Regions from separate parts of the Pseudomonas sp. GGS8 genome, predicted to be linked through region 2. Evidence: predicted binding sites of a transcription regulator. Region 2 holds the regulator's gene; the other holds the start of a gene.

Region 1 (6,109 bases), 1.4 Mb from region 2:
TTCTTGGTCACGAAACGGGTTTGCGGCATAGGGCCGTCTTGAGCGTCAACCAGCAGCAGAACGGAGTCGACCATCGACATTACGCGTTCAACTTCACCGCCGAAGTCGGCGTGGCCCGGGGTGTCCACGATGTTGATGTGGTAGCCGTTCCAGTTGATGGCGGTGTTTTTCGCCAGAATGGTAATACCGCGCTCTTTCTCCTGGTCGTTGGAGTCCATCACGCGCTCGTCGTTGAGCTCGTTGCGCTCCAGGGTGCCGGATTGACGCAAGAGTTTGTCTACCAGGGTGGTTTTACCATGGTCAACGTGAGCAATGATGGCGATGTTGCGTAGATTTTCGATCACTTGTGTATCTCGATCAGAGGATTCGGTGTGCTGACAAGTCTTGGCAGCGATTTACAGTAGAGTCAGGCCTTGCCGTTACAGCTTGACGGCAGAGTCGGGGGGCCGGTGACGCAGGCCACAGGCAAACAGCCCCGGGCTCTTAGCTCGGTCGATAAACGCGCACATTGGCATGCCCCTCACTGAGCAAATGGTGGGCATGCAGGCGACTCATCACGCCTTTGTCGCAATACAGCAGGTACTGGCGAGTAGGGTCCAGTTCCTTGAAACGAGCGTTCAGTGCATAAAACGGCATCGTTTGTACCTCAATGCCAGCAAGCTCCAGCGGGTCGTCTTCGGCGGCATCCGGGTGACGGATGTCGATGATGATCTGACCCGCCAGCGCTTCGCTGACTTCTTCAATCTGCAAGTCCTGGCCCAATTCGTCGATCACGCGATCGATCGGCACCAGCTTGGCGTTCTCGAGCGCACGCTCAAGCACCGCCATGTCGAATTCTTTCTCTTCATGCTCCACGCGCGGACGCTTGGCGTGGGTCTTGGGGTTCACCGAGATGACCCCACAGTATTCCGGCATGTGCTTGGCGAAGTCGGCGGTGCCGATTTCGTTGGCCAGGTCGATGATGTCCTGCTTGTGACTGGCAATCAGCGGACGCAAGACCAGCTTGTCGGTCACGCAGTCGATCACGGACAGGTTCGGCAGCGTCTGGCTCGACACCTGGGAAATCGCTTCGCCGGTGACCAGCGCTTCGATGTCCAGCCGATCGGCAATACGGGAAGCCGCGCGCAACATCATACGCTTCAAAACTACACCCATATGACTGTTATCGACTTTGCCGAGAATTTCTCCCAGGACTTCCTCGAACGGCACACTGACAAATAACACGCGTTGGGAGCTGCCGTACTTCTTCCAGATGAAGTGCGCGACTTCCATCACGCCCAGCTCGTGGGCACGTCCGCCCAGATTGAAGAAGCAGAAATGGCTCATCAGCCCGCGGCGCATGATCTGGTAGGCCGCAACAGTGGAATCGAAGCCGCCGGACATCAGCACCAGCGTCTGCTCCAGGGCACCCAGCGGATAACCACCGATGCTGTTGTGCTGGCTGTGGATCACGAACAACCGTTTGTCGCGAATTTCGATGCGAACTTCGATTTCAGGCTCTTTCAGCGAGATTCCGGCGGCGCCGCACTGACGACGCAGTTGGCTGCCGACGTATTTCTCCACGTCCATGGAGCTGAATTCGTGTTTGCCGGCACGCTTGCAGCGCACCGAAAAAATCTTCCCGGCCAGCGCATCGCCGAAGTGCAGCTTGCACTTCTCGACGATGTCATCGAAGTCGCCCAATGGGTACTCATCGACCTGCAGGAAATGCGCGATGCCCGGCATGCAGCTCAGGCGCTCGGTCATCTCCTTCAGGGCCTTCGGGTCACTAACGCGGGTTTCCAGCTCGAGATTGTCCCACACACCGTTCACCACCACGGCCGGGTCCAGATCGCGGAGCACGGTACGGATATTTTTGGCCAACTGGCGGATGAAACGCATCCGTACCGGGCGGCTCTTGATGGTGATCTCGGGGAAGACTTTTACGATTAGTTTCATGAAAACAGCGCGCGCAGGGCCAGCCGAAAAAGGGGGGCGCGGATTATAGCGGAAATTGCTCAAGGTTTAACCAGTTAATGTGCAGAAGGTTTTTCGCGCACCAAAACAGGTCATTTACGGAATTCGACGCTACATTACAGGGCGATATTTTGCAGTTTACGGCGCCGTGCACCTTTATAAGCGTGATATTGGGGCAAAAAACCCATGATGAGGCACTGGCATGCAATTTGCTCCCTTGTGAGGCAGGTTGCCATGGCAGAGTATTCGCGCCGGCATCACCCACATTTAAGGGCATCCATTACTAAGCCCGAAGCCACCCGGAGGACACTATGTCGAAGTCGGTTCAACTCATCAAAGATCATGACGTCAAGTGGATTGATCTGCGCTTCACGGACACCAAAGGCACTCAGCACCACGTGACCATGCCGGCTCGCGATGCGCTGGATGAAGCTTTCTTCGAAGAAGGCAAAATGTTCGACGGTTCCTCCATCGCTGGCTGGAAAGGCATCGAAGCTTCCGACATGATCCTGATGCCGGACGACACCACTGCCGTTCTCGACCCGTTCACCGAAGAGCCGACCCTGATCCTGGTTTGCGACGTGATCGAGCCTTCGACCATGCAAGGCTACGACCGTGACCCACGGGCGATCGCCAAGCGTGCCGAGGAATACCTGAAGTCGACCGGTATCGGTGACACCGTATTTGTGGGTCCGGAGCCTGAGTTCTTCATCTTCGACGAAGTGAAGTTCAAGTCCGACATCTCCGGTTCGATGTTCAAGATCTACTCCGAACAAGGTTCGTGGATGTCCGACCAGGACGTGGAAGGCGGCAACAAAGGCCACCGTCCAGGCGTCAAAGGCGGCTACTTCCCTGTTCCGCCGTTCGACCACGACCACGAAATCCGTACCTCCATGTGCAACGCCATGGAAGAAATGGGCCTGACCATTGAAGTTCACCACCACGAAGTGGCGACTGCCGGTCAGAACGAAATCGGCGTGAAGTTCAACACCCTGGTTGCCAAGGCTGACGAAGTTCAGACCCTGAAATACTGCGTACACAACGTAGCTGATGCCTACGGCCGCACCGCGACCTTCATGCCTAAGCCTCTGTACGGCGACAACGGTTCGGGTATGCACGTTCACCTGTCCATCGCCAAAGATGGCAAGAACACCTTCGCTGGCGAAGGCTATGCCGGCCTGTCCGACACCGCTCTGTACTTCATCGGCGGCATCATCAAGCACGGTAAGGCCCTGAACGGCTTCACCAACCCGTCGACCAACTCCTACAAGCGTCTGGTCCCAGGTTTCGAAGCTCCAGTGATGCTGGCCTACTCGGCTCGCAACCGTTCCGCTTCGATCCGTATTCCTTACGTGTCCAGCCCTCGCGCTCGCCGTATCGAAGCCCGCTTCCCGGATCCAGCAGCTAACCCGTACCTGGGCTTCGCTGCACTGTTGATGGCTGGCCTGGACGGCATCCAGAACAAGATCCACCCTGGCGACGCAGCTGATAAAAACCTGTACGACCTGCCGCCTGAAGAGGCGAAAGAGATCCCACAAGTTTGCGGCAGCCTGAAAGAAGCCCTGGAAGAGCTGGACAAAGGTCGTGCGTTCCTGACCAAAGGCGGCGTTTTCAGCGACGACTTCATCGACGCTTACATCGCTCTGAAAAGCGAAGAAGAAATCAAGGTTCGCACCTTCGTACACCCACTGGAATATGAGCTGTACTACAGCTGCTGATCCGGTAGCGCCGCGACACGCGGCGTGACAAAAGAGAGGCCTCCTTCGGGAGGCCTTTTTTGTGGGCGAACGTCTGTCATCGGATGCCCGGTTGCGTGCATCATGGCCTTCATCCGATAAAGCCGAGACCTTCCATGCGCCTATGCTCATCCCTTGCCTTGCTTACTGCCCTGCTGGCTAACAGCGCTTTCGCCAGCCCGGCCCCTGCCGCCCTCGCCCCACTGCTGGGCACCATCGAGGAGCGCCTGGCGATTGCCGATCAAGTCGCGCTGAGCAAATGGGACAGCGGCAAACCCGTCGAAGATCGTCAGCGCGAACGTGAGGTAATTGCGGGTGCTGTCGCCTTGGCTCCTGACTATAAATTGAGCAACGAAGCCGTCGAACAGTTTTTCTCGGCGCAAATCGAGGCCAACAAACTGGTGCAATACGCGCATTTGTCTGACTGGCATGCGCAAGGCAAGGCTCCCAACGACCCTCGCCCGGATCTCGTCGGGCAGATTCGCCCGCATCTTGATCAGTTACAAAAACGCCTGCTGCAACAACTGGCCGATTTCAGCCCTTATCGCAACGACCCGCAGTGCCCGTCCTGGCTGGCCAAGGCCAATAAATCCGGCACCCAAGTGTCGCTGCGCGAGCTAGCCCGGGTACGCGCCACTGCCGAGTTGTGCAGCGCCAGCCGTTGAGCCTGCCTGCCGACAGGCGCTGATGTGCTCTATGCTCAGCGCTGAGTCGCCACGAACGGAACAGGGCTGGACACTTGCCCAACGGCCAATGGAAGCCTGCAATGCGCTCATTGTTGTTATGCCTGCTCACACTGATCGCCCTGCCCGCCGCCGCGCAGATCTACAAGTACACCGACGCCAACGGCAACACGGCCTACAGCAATCAACCGCCCGATGGCGTTACAGCCCGGCCGGTCGAATTGCCACCGCTCAACAGCGTCGAGCGTCAGTCGCCAAGCGAGCCGGTAGCGCCTGCGCAGGCCAGTGGCCGTGACCAGCCCCACAGCGCGTATCAAGTGCTGGAACTGACCAGCCTGCCCACCGAAGAAGCCTTGCGCGCCAACAACGGCACATTCACCGTCAGCGTATTGATTAATCCGCGCCTGCAAGGCGCTCATCGATTGAGGCTGCTACTGGACGGCCAATCCTACGGCCAGCCGAGCAACGTGCCGATTCTGCAACTGGTGAACATCGACCGTGGCGAGCATAACCTCGCGGTTCAGGTGATCGACGGGCAAAACGTCGTGCAACAGAGCCCCACCGTGACCTTTACTGTGCAACGAGTGCATAAGCCTTGAGGGTATGGCTGCTGGCCGCGTGCCTGGTCTGCCTGCCGGCAATGGCCGAGGTCTTCACCTATATCGACGCCCAGGGCAATCGGGTTTTCACCGATCAGCCGGGCACCCGCAACGCCAAGCGAGTGCCGTTGGCGACCAGCAATCGAATGCCGGCCAACCCGAGTGGCGCGGCGCCCATGACGGCGACAAAATCAAAACCGGCCAAACCACTGTTTCATTACGACATGCTTCGGGTGCTGGTGCCGGAACCGGATGCCACGATCCGTAGCAGTGCCGGTGAATTGATCGTCAGCGTTACCAGCGAACCCGGCCTGCAACAGGGTCATCGTTATCGTTTGCTGCTGGACGGCCAGCCCACTGCCGAGCCCGGCCCCAGCCCGGTGTTCGCCCTGAGCAACATCGACCGCGGCAGTCACAACCTGTCGGTGGAAATCCTCGACGAACAGGGCCGCACCGTCGAACGCACGGCCAATCAACCGTTCCATATGCTGCGCATTTCCCTGGCGCAGAAACGCCAGGTCAAACCCTGCACCCTCACCGACTACGGCCAACGGCCGGAATGCCCCCTTAAAGACAAGCCTGAAGAAGAAAAAAGCGCCTTCTTGCCCTTCTTCTAACTTCGTTCAGGTTTACGCACTATATTGGTGCAAACATCTGCACCATACCCACATTCCAACCCATTTTGGTTCAAAAGTACCCGTAAAAGCTGGCAAAACGCCACGCAAACGAGCGTAAAACGCCCGTTTCAGGCTCTAAACGCTTCTTTTCGGAGCCTTGGTTTGGTTTTTGCATTTTCCTCGCATCAGCGCTTGTTTCCTTTCGCGCGCCCTGCTCCAAAAGAGGTCCTGATGACCATTAGCGACGCACTACACCGCTTGCTACTCGACAACCTGACCACCGCCACCATCCTGCTCGACGCCGAATTGCGCCTCGAGTACATGAACCCGGCGGCGGAGATGCTCCTGGCCATCAGCGGCCAGCGTAGCCATGGGCAGTTCATCAGTGAGCTGTTCACCGAATCCACCGAAGCGCTGAACTCCCTGCGCCAGGCGGTCGAGCAGGCGCACCCGTTCACCAAGCGCGAAGCGATGCTCACCGCCCTCACCGGCCAGACCCTGACCGTCGACTACGCCGT
Region 2 (6,109 bases):
GCAGCCGGCGTGCAGACCGCTATCATCAGCGGCCGCAAGACTCCGGTGGTCGAACGGCGGGCGAAGAACCTCGGCATTCCACACCTGTACCAGGGTCGCGAAGACAAACTGGTGGTGCTCGACGAGCTCCTTGCCCAACTCAACCTAAGCTATGAACACGTGGCCTACCTCGGCGACGACCTGCCGGACCTGCCGGTGATTCGCCGCGTCGGCCTGGGCATGGCGGTGGCCAACGCCGCCAGTTTCGTGCGCGAACACGCCCACGGCATCACCCAGGCCCGTGGCGGCGAGGGTGCCGCGCGCGAATTCTGCGAATTGATCCTGCGCGCCCAGGGCCGCCTCGATGCGGCCAACGCCGCGTACCTGTGAGCCCAACATGCTGAGCAAAAAGATTCGCAACATCCTGATATTCGGTTGCATCGCGGCGCTATTCGCTGCGGTCGGCTACTGGAACATCAGCCCGGAACGCTTCCTCGACAAGCCAGTGGCGCAAGTCGATGAAGCCATGATCGACTATTACGCCACCAACGCCCACAGCGTGCAGTACCTGCCGGACGGCAAATTGCAGTACGAAATGACGTCCGACAAGGTCGAACACCTGAAAGCGACCGAAGTGACGTTGCTGTCCAATCCTGACCTGAACATGTTTCGCGGTACCGAGTTCCCCTGGCACGTCCAGAGCGAGCGCGGCGAAGTCAACCCGGACGGCACCCAGGTCGAGCTGATTGACTCGGTACGCATCACCCGTTTCGACGAAAAAAACCGTAAAACCCTGATTACCACCACCCGTATGACAGTGTTCCCGCAGCAGCAATATGCGCAGACCGATCAACCCGTTAGAATCGACGGCGCTGGCGGTGTATCGACAGGCAACGGAATGAAAGCGTACTTGAAAGAAAGCAGGATACACCTGCTATCGAACGTAAGAGGACAGTATGAGGCTCGTTAAAACTCTCCCTATTTTGCTCAGTCTGAGCGCAGCACTGGGAAGCGTGAGCGCCTGGGCTCTGCCGACCGATCAAGCGCAGCCTATCCGCATTCAGGCCGACGACGCCCAGCTGGACGACAAGAATGGCATTGCCACCTATAAAGGTGACGTGATCATCACCCAGGGCTCGATGATCGTTAAGGGCAACACCGTGACCATCACCCGCACGCCTGCAGGCGACATCGACGTGGTGACTTCGGTGGGCAACCTGGCCTACTTCGAGCAACTGCAGACCGCTGGTGACACCAAGCCCGTTCAGGGCTGGGGCGTGACCATCCAGTACCACGCAGCCCAAAACCGCGTAGTGCTGATCGACAAGGCAAAAGTTGTCGACAAGGACAATAACACCACCCAGGGCGAGAAAATCGTCTACGACACGGTCAAGAAGCTTGCGAGCGCCGGTCGCGCCACGGGCAACAAAGTCACCGAGACGCGTCCGCGCATCGACATGGTGATCCAGCCGAAAAAGAAAACCGACGAGCAAAAGGCCCAGTAATGGCAACTCTGAAAGCTCAGCATCTGGCCAAGAGCTACAAGAGCCGCCAGGTCGTGCGTGACGTCAGCTTGTCCATCGACAGCGGTCAGATCGTCGGCCTGCTTGGTCCCAACGGCGCCGGCAAGACCACCTGTTTCTACATGATCGTCGGTCTGGTGCAGGCCGATCAGGGCCGCGTACTGATCGATGACCTGGATGTCAGCCACCAGCCGATGCACGGTCGTGCGAAGGCCGGTATCGGCTATCTTCCACAAGAAGCGTCGATCTTCCGCAAGCTGTCGGTGACCGACAACATCATGGCCATCCTCGAGACCCGCAAGGAGCTCGACAAGGCAGGTCGCCGCAAAGAGCTGGAAAGCCTGCTGCAGGAATTTCACATCCACCACATCCGTGACAGCCTTGGCATGAGCCTGTCCGGTGGCGAACGCCGTCGCGTGGAAATTGCCCGGGCACTGGCCACCAACCCGAAATTCATCCTCCTCGACGAACCCTTCGCCGGCGTGGACCCGATCTCGGTGGGCGACATCAAGCAGATCATCCATCACCTCAAGGCCAAAGGCATTGGCGTGCTGATCACTGACCACAACGTCCGTGAAACCCTGGACATCTGCGAAACCGCCTACATCGTCAATGATGGCCAGCTGATCGCTGAAGGTGACTCTGCCACCATCCTGGCCAACGAACTGGTCAAGGAAGTGTATCTGGGCCACGAGTTCCGCCTGTAAGCGCTGAACTGCCTGGCCAGTCGCCTGAGCGCTCTTTTTCAATAAAAAATCAATAGTTTTTTATTGTTACAGCGCTCTAGGCAAACACTTCAGTTTCAGGCATATAATTTGCTTATGTTTGGCGCTTCGGCGCCCTGTAGTGGATGGCGCATGTGCGCCGGCGAATAAGGTGTTAAGCCCCTGCCATGAAACCATCGCTAGTCTTGAGAATGGGCCAGCAGCTGACGATGACACCGCAGCTGCAACAGGCCATCCGCCTGCTCCAATTGTCGACCCTGGACCTGCAACAGGAAATCCAGGAGGCCCTGGAGTCCAATCCGATGCTCGAACGCCAGGAAGAAGGCGACGACTTCGATAACGCCGACCCCTTGGCCGACAAAGCCGAACAGCAACCCAACGCCGACATTCAGGAACCCTCCTACCAGGAAACCGCTCCGACGGTGGATAACCTTGAGGAAGGCGACTGGAACGAACGCATTCCCAACGAATTGCCTGTCGATACCGCCTGGGAAGACGTCTACCAGACCAGTGCCAGCAGCCTGCCGAGCAATGATGACGACGAGTGGGATTTCACCACCCGTACTTCGGCCGGTGAAAGCCTGCAAAGCCATTTGCTCTGGCAACTGAACCTGGCACCGATGTCCGACACCGATCGCCTGATCGCCGTGACCCTGATCGACTGCATCAACAATCAGGGCTATCTGGACGAAACCCTCGAGGAAATCCTTGAGGCCTTCGATCCGGAACTGGACATCGAACTGGACGAAATCGAAGCCGTCCTGCATCGCATCCAGCAATTCGAGCCCGCCGGTATCGGCGCTCGCAACCTCGGTGAATGCCTGCTGCTGCAACTGCGCCAACTGCCCGCCAAGACCCCTTGGCTGGCCGAGGCCAAGCGCCTGGTCACCGACTACATCGACCTGCTCGGCAGCCGCGACTACAGCCAGCTGATGCGCCGCATGAAGCTCAAGGAAGATGAACTGCGCCAGGTGATCGAACTGGTCCAGAGCCTCAACCCGCGCCCGGGCTCGCAAATCGAGTCCACCGAAGCCGAATACGTTGTTCCCGACGTGATCGTGCGCAAGGACAACGAGCGCTGGCTGGTGGAGCTGAACCAGGAGTCGGTGCCACGCCTGCGGGTCAACGCCCAATACGCCGGCTTCGTACGCCGCGCCGATACCAGCGCTGATAACACCTTCATGCGTAATCAGCTGCAGGAAGCTCGCTGGTTCATCAAGAGCCTGCAAAGCCGCAACGAAACCCTTATGAAAGTGGCCACCCAGATCGTCGAGCATCAGCGCGGCTTCCTGGAGTACGGCGACGAGGCCATGAAGCCGTTGGTACTGCACGACATCGCTGAGGCGGTAGGCATGCATGAATCGACTATTTCACGGGTGACCACGCAGAAATTCATGCATACCCCACGGGGCATCTATGAACTGAAATACTTTTTTTCCAGCCACGTCAGCACCTCCGAAGGCGGTGAATGCTCGTCCACGGCGATCCGCGCGATCATCAAAAAACTGGTTGCCGCGGAAAATCAGAAAAAGCCGTTGAGTGACAGCAAGATCGCTGGTTTACTGGAGGCACAAGGCATTCAGGTGGCTCGCCGCACCGTCGCCAAGTACCGCGAATCCCTCGGGATCGCGCCTTCGAGCGAACGCAAGCGGTTGATGTAGAGCCACGCCACAGCGTTCCAGTGGTAGATCATCTGATCTACCGCTTTATGCACTGGCAACGAAGGAGAAGCTGTATGCAAGTCAACATCAGTGGACACCAACTGGAAGTGACCGAACCTCTTCGCACCTACATCGGCGAAAAACTCGAACGATTAGAGAGGCATTTCGACAAGATCACCAACGTGCAAGTCACGATGACGGTCGAGAAGCTCAAGCAGAAAATCGAAGCCACACTGCATATTCCCGGCAATGAAGTGGTCGCTAACGCGGAACATACCGATATGTACGCAGCGATCGACGCACTGACCGACAAGCTGGATAAACAACTCAAAAAGCATAAGGAAAAGACCCAGAGCCTCCTCCAGGGCGCGACCGGTCGTTAACACTCCCAACCCATGATCCGACTTGAAAGCATCCTGACCCCCGGCCGTTCCCTCGTGAACGTGCCGGGCGGCAGTAAAAAGAAAGCCCTCGAGCAAATTGCCAACCTTATCCATCGCGAAGTGCCGGGTCTGGCCATGCAGGATGTCTTCGAGAGTCTGGTCGCCCGTGAAAAACTCGGTTCCACCGGTTTTGGCAACGGTATCGCCATCCCCCACTGCCGCCTCAAGGGCTGTGAGTCGCCCATCAGCGCCTTGATGCACTTGGACGCACCCATCGATTTCGACGCCATCGACGGTGCCCCGGTTGACCTGCTGTTTGTCCTGCTGGTCCCGGAAGCCGCCACCGATGCGCACCTGGAGTTGCTGCGCCAGATCGCCAGCATGCTTGACCGCAAGGAAGTGCGCGAAAAACTGCGTAGCGCCCCGAGCAACGAAGCCTTGTATCAGGTTGTCCTGAACGAGCAAAACGGTCACTAATCATGCGCCTGATCATCGTCAGCGGCCGCTCCGGCTCAGGTAAAAGCACTGCCCTCGATGTTCTCGAGGACAACGGCTACTACTGCATCGACAACCTGCCTGCCGGCCTGTTGCCAGAACTGGCCGAACGCGCGCTGATTCATACCGAACTGGCACAACCGCTGGTGGCCGTGTCCATCGATGCACGCAACTTGCCGAGCCACCTGTCACGGTTTCCCGAATTGCTGGAAGAAGTCCGCAGCCGGCATATCCAGTGCGATGTGCTGTATCTGGACGCCGATGAAGAGACCCTGCTCAAACGTTTTTCGGAAACCCGCCGTCGTCACCCCCTGAGTAGCGCCAATCGCTCGCTGGCGGAGGCGATAGAGGACGAAACCAATCTGCTGGGGCCGATCGCCGATCTGGCCGACCTCAAGGTCAACACCACCAGTCTGAACCTGTATCAGCTGCGCGATACCATCAAGCTGCGCCTGCTGAATCAGCCGGAGCCCGGTACTGCGTTTCTGGTGGAGTCTTTCGGGTTCAAGCGTGGCATGCCGGTGGACGCCGATCTGGTGTTCGACGTGCGTTGCCTGCCCAACCCTTACTGGAAACCGGAGCTGCGGGCACAGTCCGGGCTCGATCAACCGGTGGCCGAGTACCTGGCGGCACAGCCGGATGTCGAAGAGATGTTCCAGGACATTTCCTCCTACCTGCTCAAGTGGTTGCCCCGCTTTGCCGCCAGCAACCGCGCCTATGTCACCATTGCCATTGGCTGCACCGGCGGACATCACCGCTCTGTCTACTTGACCGAACGTCTGGGTCAGGTCCTGCAACAATCCCTGAAGAACGTCCAGGTTCGCCACCGCGACCTCAGCTAAAGGATTCACATCGCGATGCCTGCTCTGGAAATCGAAATCATCAACAAGCTGGGCCTGCATGCCCGCGCATCTGCAAAGTTCGTCGGGGTGGCCGGGCAGTTCCCGTGCCAGATCAGGGCTGGCCGCACTCCAGAGACTATGGTCGATGGCAAAAGTATCATGGCCATGATGATGCTGGCTGCGGGCAAGGGCACCAAAATCCACCTGAAAACCGAAGGTGAACAAGAGCAGGAAGCAATGGCTGCACTGGTGGCGCTGATCAATAACTACTTCGACGAAGGCGAATAAAGATCAATGGATTGCAGCATTCGGTCGCGGCCACAGACGCGTAGGCGCTGACAAAAGCTGCGATATCTTGATCCAAAAAAAACGCGCCACCCGATTGGGTGGCGCGTTTTTTTGTGCAGCAGTCGCAGCTTAGCTGCCCGCCACCGTCATCCGCTCGATCAACACCGAACCGGTGCGAATGTTGCTGCGTAATTCCAGGTCATTACCCACCGC

Evidence for each region. The regulator sigma-54, encoded in region 2, starts transcription at its own class of promoters, with help from an activator protein. The targets are predictions, from matches to a motif close to ANTGGCATNNANNTTGCTNT.
Region 1: the regulator sigma-54 is predicted to act here: its motif matches at 2,153-2,172, upstream of glnA (glutamate--ammonia ligase).

What each region holds. Positions count from the first base shown of each region.
Region 1 is NZ_JALJWF010000001.1:1,499,650-1,505,758, forward strand. Features, by position in the region: gene typA (translational GTPase TypA) at 1-344, opposite strand, end outside; gene thiI (tRNA uracil 4-sulfurtransferase ThiI) at 484-1,938, opposite strand; gene glnA (glutamate--ammonia ligase) at 2,268-3,674, shown strand; gene J3D54_RS06540 (chorismate mutase) at 3,809-4,357, shown strand; gene J3D54_RS06545 (DUF4124 domain-containing protein) at 4,459-4,974, shown strand; gene J3D54_RS06550 (DUF4124 domain-containing protein) at 4,971-5,591, shown strand; gene glnL (nitrogen regulation protein NR(II)) at 5,823-6,109, shown strand, end outside.
Region 2 is NZ_JALJWF010000001.1:2,942,102-2,948,210, reverse strand. Features, by position in the region: gene J3D54_RS13225 (HAD family hydrolase) at 1-369, shown strand, start outside; gene lptC (LPS export ABC transporter periplasmic protein LptC) at 377-949, shown strand; gene lptA (lipopolysaccharide transport periplasmic protein LptA) at 936-1,484, shown strand; gene lptB (LPS export ABC transporter ATP-binding protein) at 1,484-2,209, shown strand; gene J3D54_RS13205 (RNA polymerase factor sigma-54) at 2,395-3,888, shown strand; gene raiA (ribosome-associated translation inhibitor RaiA) at 3,963-4,271, shown strand; gene ptsN (PTS IIA-like nitrogen regulatory protein PtsN) at 4,284-4,748, shown strand; gene rapZ (RNase adapter RapZ) at 4,751-5,608, shown strand; gene J3D54_RS13185 (HPr family phosphocarrier protein) at 5,624-5,896, shown strand; gene pmbA (metalloprotease PmbA) at 6,026-6,109, opposite strand, start outside.